2 regions of the Hydrogenophaga pseudoflava genome follow, and region 1 is predicted to be linked to the other one. Evidence: predicted binding sites of a transcription regulator. Region 1 holds the regulator's gene; the other holds the start of a gene.
What was found. The regulator sigma-54, encoded in region 1, starts transcription at its own class of promoters, with help from an activator protein. The targets are predictions, from matches to a motif close to TGGCANGNAANCTGCTTT.

Region 1 (3,228 bases):
CCGCCGTGCCCGGCTGGGGCTGGGTTACCTGCCGCAGGAAGCCTCGATCTTCCGCAAGCTCACGGTGGCGCAGAACGTGCGCGCGGTGCTGGAGCTGCAGCAGGACGCGAACGGCCAGCCGTTGTCGGCGCGCGAGATCGATGCCCGGCTGGACGAGCTGCTCAAGGAGCTGCGCGTCGACCACCTGCGCGATTCGCCCGCGCCCGCCCTCTCGGGCGGTGAGCGCCGTCGCGTGGAGATCGCCCGCGCGCTGGCCACCCGGCCGCGGTTCATCCTGCTGGACGAGCCCTTCGCCGGCATCGACCCGATCGCGGTGCTGGAGATCCAGCACATCATCAGTTTCCTCAAGTCGCGCGGCATCGGTGTGCTGATCACCGACCACAACGTGCGCGAAACCCTGGGCATCTGCGACCACGCCTACATCATCAGCGACGGTCATGTGCTGGCCAGCGGTACCACCGCCGAGATCATTGAAAACGCCGAGGTGCGCCGCGTCTACCTGGGCGAGAACTTCCGCATGTGACGGAATGAGCCGATGAAGCAAGGTCTGTCGCTGCGGGTGTCGCAGCACCTCGCGCTGACGCCGCAACTGCAGCAGTCGATCCGCCTGTTGCAGCTGTCCACGCTGGAGATGGCTCAGGAAGTCGAGCAGATGCTCGACGAGAACCCGTTCCTGGAACGGGGCGAGGAAGTGGCCGATCGCGAAGATTTCGGCGTGCAGACCGCGGACGCGCCGGTGGTGGCCGGCGAGCAACTGGAAGAAGCGGCGCAGCCGGTGGTCGAGCTGCGCAGCGCCGAGCCGGACACCCGCACCACCCAGGCCGACAGCGCGGACAACAGCAGCGACGACGTGGAGAGCCGGCTGGACGGCGCCGCGCCGGTCGAAGAAAGCTGGGAAGGCGACGGCACCGTCGAGATGGCGCCCGACGACAGCGAATGGGGCGGCGATGCACCCGCGCGCAACAGCGGTTCCGGCGGGGACGACGACGACACCGCCACGGCCGCCGACCTGGCCCGTGTGCCGGTTAGCCTTCAGGACCAGCTGCACGAGCAGGCGCGCTGCCTGCGCCTGTCGGACGAGGACAGCGCGGCGCTGTTTTTCCTGATCGAGTCGCTCAACGACGACGGGTATCTGGAGGACAGCCTGCACGAGCTGGCGCGCGCCTGCTGGCGCCTGACCGCGGGCCGGCCGGCCGACGAAGAGCCGCGCTTCGACGAAGTCGAGGCCATTGAGCAGCGCCTGGGCATGGCCCTGCAGTGGCTGCAGCAGATGGAGCCCACGGGCGTGGGCGCGCGCGACCTGGGCGAGTGCCTGCGGCTGCAGATCATGGAGCTGCGCAACACGCCCGCCGCCCGCGCGGCGCTGGCGATCTGCGAGCAGCCGCTGGAGCTGATGGCCAAGCGCGACATCAAGCGCCTGTGTGCGGCCACCGGGCACGACGACGAGACCGTGCGCGCCGCGCTGGCGCTGATCGCCCGCCTGGAGCCCAAGCCGGGCCGGCGCTTCGTCGACGTCGAGCGCAACGTCGTGGTGCCCGACGTGATCGTCACCCGCGCCGGTCGCGGTTTCAAGGTCTCGCTCAACGCCGAGGTGATGCCGCGCCTGCGCGTGCACGATGTCTATGCCAACGCCCTGCGGGGGCGGCGCGAGGCCGGCGGCGAAGCGGGCCACGCGGCCATGCAGCAGCGGCTGCAGGAAGCGCGCTGGTTCATCAAGAACATCCAGCAGCGCTTCGACACCATCCTGCGCGTGTCCTCGGCCATCGTGGAGCGCCAGCGCAACTTCTTCATGCACGGCGAACTGGCCAAGCGCCCGCTGGTGCTGCGCGAGATCGCCGACGAGCTGGGCTTGCACGAGTCCACCATCAGCCGCGTGACCACGGCCAAGTACATGGCCACGCCGTTCGGCACCTACGAGCTCAAGTACTTTTTCGGCTCCAGCCTGGGAACGGAGACCGGCGGCAATGCGTCGAGCACGGCGGTGCGCGCCCTGCTCAAGCAGTTCATCGCGTCCGAAGAGCCGACCAAGCCGCTGTCCGACAACCAGCTCTCGGACCTGCTCAAGGAGCAGGGCATCGAGTGCGCGCGCCGCACGGTCGCGAAATACCGCGAGGCGCTGCGCATCGCGCCGGCGAACCTGAGAAAAGCGCTTTGAACCAATTGAATCTTTTCCTCCCCTGCGCCGCCGGCGTGGAGGACTACCTCGCCGCCGAAGTCACGCGCATCACGGGCGAGACCGCGGTGCAGAAGTCGCGCGCCGGTGTGGCGCTGCAGGCGTCCTGGCGCGACGCGCTCAAGCTCAACCTGCACTGCCGGCTCGCGCAGCGCGTGCTGGTGCAACTCTGGCACGGCGGCTACCGCAGCGAGAACGACCTGTACGCGGCCGCCAGTGAGGTCGCCTGGGAAATCTGGTTCACGCCGCAGCAGACGATCAAGGTCGAGGTCACGGCGCAGCACAGCCCGCTCAAGAGCCTGAACTTCGCGGCGCTCAAGATCAAGGACGCGGTCTGCGACCGCTTCCGCGACAAGCGCGGCGAGCGCCCCAGCGTCAACACCACCTGGCCCGACGTGCGGCTCTACGCCCACCTGACCACCGACACGGTGAGCCTCTACATCGACACCTCGGGCGAGCCGCTGTTCAAGCGCGGCTGGCGCGAGGACAAAGGCGACGCGCCGCTGAAGGAAACGCTGGCCGCGGCCATGATCGCCGCCACCGGCTGGAACGGCGCCGAGGCCGAATCGCTGGACGACATCGTGCCGCTGTACGACCCCTGCTGCGGCAGCGGCACGGTGGCGATCGAAGCGGCACAGATCGCGCTGCGGGTCGCTCCCGGTCTGCAGCGCCGCTTCGCGTTCGAGAAGCTGCTGCCGTTCCAGCCACACGTCTGGCACGCCCTCAAGGACGAGGCCGCGAAGCAGCGCCGCGAGTGGCCGGCCGGGCGCAAGCCCATCGTGTTCGGCAGTGACGTGGCCTTCCGCATGGTCGACTTCGCGCAGCGCAACGCCGAACGCGCGGGTGTGGCCTTCGCGATGGAGCTGCGTGGCGGTGACGCGCTGCAGCGCATGCCGCCGACCGACAAGCCCGGCGTGATGCTGCTGAACCCGCCCTATGGCGAGCGCATTGCGGCTGCCGGGGTGGCAGGGCAGAGCGCCCAGGTGCGGGCGGCCGAACGCGGTGCGCGTGCGCCCCGCACCTTCACCGTGGGTGCCAAGGCCGCTCCCGAGCCC
Region 2 (3,228 bases), 860 kb from region 1:
GCTGAGGCCCGCCGTTGCGTTCCCACAGCGGGTGCCAGGGCACGGCCACCAGGCCGGCCGCACCCACCACCGGCCGCGGCAGTTGCGTGGCATAGGGCACGGTGCGCGCGAACTCGCCGTCGCTGTCGAGCACCGCCACCACCTCGTGCTCGCGGTCGCTGCCTGTCAGCAGCCGCACGTTGCCCAGGTCACGCTCGCGCGGGTCGCCGGTCAGCTTGAAGGGTTTGGTGGACGTGGCCTTGATGCCGTAGCGCTTGGCCGAGCGGTTGAAGGCCTCCAGCACGGGCGCATCGCCCGGCAGCGGCCCCTGAAGCACCAGGGCCTTGCGCCAGTTGCGCGCCGCCAGGTACTGCGCCAGCGCGTCGCTGAGCATCGCGCGGCTGGGGATGGTGTGCAGCAGGTGCGCCGCGCACTGGGCGCCGCGCAACGCGTCGTCGTCGGCCGCCGCGTTGAACACGATGGCGCCGCCCAGCGCCGCCGGCGCGGCCTGCACCAGCGCGCGCAGCTCGGCCGCCGGCAAGTCGGCCACCACGTGCTGCACCTTGGCGGCCTTCAGCTCGGCCAAGGCCTTGGTCAGGCCCGCGGCGTTGGGCAGCACCACGTCCTTCACCTCCAGCGCGATGCCGGCGGCGTCCAGCTCAAACGCCGAGTCTTCGGCCGCCAGCTGCACGCCGTCGATGGCGCGCCCGGTCGGGTGGCCGGGGTAGGCCTTCTCCAGCCGCCGCGGCGCGTGGCGCGGGTCGCCGTCCAGCGACACCACCGCGATGGTGACCTTGGTGGCGGCCAGCGCTGGAGCAGGCACCGACGCCCACACGCAGGCACACCACAAACCCAAGCCCAGAATGCCGCGGAACCGGCTTTGCCGGGCCGCAGGCATTGCGCCTTGAGGGGCGGAGCGGCCACACGAAGTGGGCAAGCGATGGGGGTGGGCCACAAGCTCTGTCATTTGCTCACAAGAATGGTGTGCGGCACGCGTCCGGCAGGAACCGTCTTGATCGCCTTGGCCGCAGCGGTGTCCACCAGCGTTATGTCGTCCGACAGGCCGTTGGCCACGAACAGGGTCTTGCCATCGGGCGTGAAGCCCAGGCCCCACGCGCGCTTGCCCACCAGCACCTGGTTCTTCACCGCCTTGCTCGCCACGTCCACCTCGGCCACGTGGTTGGCGCGGCCCAGGCCCACCCACATGCTCTTGCCGTCCGGGCTGATGGCCATGCCCACGGGGGTGATGTCGGCCGGGCGCATGCCCTTGACCTCGAACTTGATCTTCTGCTTCTCGGTGTGGGTCTTGGTGTCGACCACGCTCACGGTGGCGTCCAGTTCGTTGGTGACCCACAGTTCGCTGCCGTCGGGCGACATGACGAAGCGGCGCGGGCGCTTGCCGACCTTGATGTTTTTGGTCACCTTCTTCGTGCCCAGGTCGATCACATGGACGACGTTGGCCACTTCGGAGGTCACGTAGGCGGTTTTGCCATCGGGCGTGACCAGCACGCCTTCGGGCTCGCCGCCGGTTTTCACTTCAAACACCGCCTTTTTCGTGGCGATGTCGTAGGCGCCCAGCACGCTGTCGTCCTCCACCGACACATAGGCGGTCTTGCCGTCGGGGCTGAGGTCGAACATCTCCGGGCTCTCGCCCAGCGGCACGGTGCCGGCCAGCTTGCCGCCGGCCACGTCCACCACGCCCATGGCGTTGCTGTCGCCGCAGATCACGAAGATCTGCGAACCATCGGCGTTGAACCTCATGTCGCGCGGCCGCTTGCACACGTCGATGGCGCCCTGGCGCTCGCCCGCGGTGTTGAACACGTAGAGCTTGTTGTCCTTCTCGCTGGACACGTAAACCTTGCTTTCGGCATGGGCCGGCAGGCTGAAGGCGAGCGAGGCGCCGGCGGCGCACAGGGCCGCGGTCAGCGGGCGCATGGAACGGCGGAATGCGGTGGCACGGAGGGCCATGTCTTTGTCTCCTTGGTGTTGTCAAACGGTCAGCGGCCGGGCGGGCATCGCCACGGGCGCGCGATGCCTCTGCAAATTCGGTGCCAGTGGGCCATGGGCTGTTGCGGGAACAGAATTTGCCTCAAGATGCCCTGTCCCGAGGGCGCTCCAAGGGACAGGAGACTATCAGGCCCCGCCATGAGACACACACCGCTGTTCCCAGCGTTCAAAAATGACACAGGGATAACCCTGAGCCGTGACACAACCCAGGCCCGGCACCCGACGCGCCGCGACATCCTGTTCCAGGCCGGCGCGCTGGCCGTGGCGTCTGCGACGCCGCTGGCGAGGGCCCAGGCGCCCTTTCCCAGCAAGCCGCTGCAGCTCATCGTGCCCTGGCCCGCAGGCGGTCAGACCGATCTGACGATCCGCATCCTCTGCGAAGAGGCCGAGCCGCTGCTGGGCCAGCCGGTGCTGGTGGTCAACAAGCCCGGCGCGGCCGGCACGCTGGTGGCGCCCGCGCTCAAGGCGGCAGAGGCCGACGGTCACACCATCGGCCAGGTGCCCATCACGGTCTACCGCCACGCACTGATGAACCACGTGCCCTGGGACCCGGTGACCGACCTCGCGCCCATCCTGCAGGTCTCGGGCGTGAGCTTCGGCCTGCTGGTGCCGGCCAGCAGCCCGTTCAAGAGCGCCACCGAGCTGATCGACTGGGCCATCAAGCACCCCGGTGAGCTGATCCTGGGCTCCACTGGCATCGGCACCACCGCCCACCTGGCGATGGAAGAGATCCTGCTGCAGCACAACGTGAAGTACGTGCACGTGCCCTACAAGGGCACGGCCGACCAGATGCTGGCCATCGCGGGCGCGCAGATCATGGCGGGCGTCAACTCCACCGGCTTCGCGCCCTGGGTCGAGAAAGGCCAGATGCGCGTGCTCGCCACCTTCAACGCCACGCGCAACCCGCGCTGGCCCGACGCGCCCACCATGCGCGAACTGGGTTATCCGCAGGCGGTCTACACCTCGCCATGGGGCCTGGCCGCGCCGGCCGCCACACCGCCCGCGGTGGTGCAGAAGCTGCACGACGTGTTCCACAAGGCCATGTTCAGTGAGCGCCATGCCAGCGCGCTCGCCCGCTACGATCAGTCACTCGATTACCTGGGCACGCGCGACTACCGCCAGGCCGTGCTCGCCACCATCGAGCGCGAGAAGAAACTGCTCGCGCGCATGAACCTGCTGGCCAAAACCGCCTCATGACCGAGCCCACCGCCCTCGCCTCCGACACCGTGCTGAAGGCCGACG

Region 2: a site for sigma-54 is predicted at 2,016-2,033, ahead of HPF_RS17680 (PQQ-dependent catabolism-associated beta-propeller protein). Genes of this name have one in related genera too.

Annotation. Positions count from the first base shown of each region.
Region 1 covers NZ_CP037867.1:4,531,137-4,534,364, reverse strand. The annotation lists gene lptB (LPS export ABC transporter ATP-binding protein) at 1-523, shown strand, start outside; gene rpoN (RNA polymerase factor sigma-54) at 536-2,155, shown strand; gene HPF_RS21810 (THUMP domain-containing class I SAM-dependent RNA methyltransferase) at 2,152-3,228, shown strand, end outside.
Region 2 covers NZ_CP037867.1:3,675,243-3,678,470, forward strand. The annotation lists gene HPF_RS17675 (type 1 periplasmic-binding domain-containing protein) at 1-814, opposite strand, end outside; gene HPF_RS17680 (PQQ-dependent catabolism-associated beta-propeller protein) at 943-1,947, opposite strand; gene HPF_RS17685 (Bug family tripartite tricarboxylate transporter substrate binding protein) at 2,125-3,183, shown strand; gene HPF_RS17690 (ABC transporter ATP-binding protein) at 3,180-3,228, shown strand, end outside.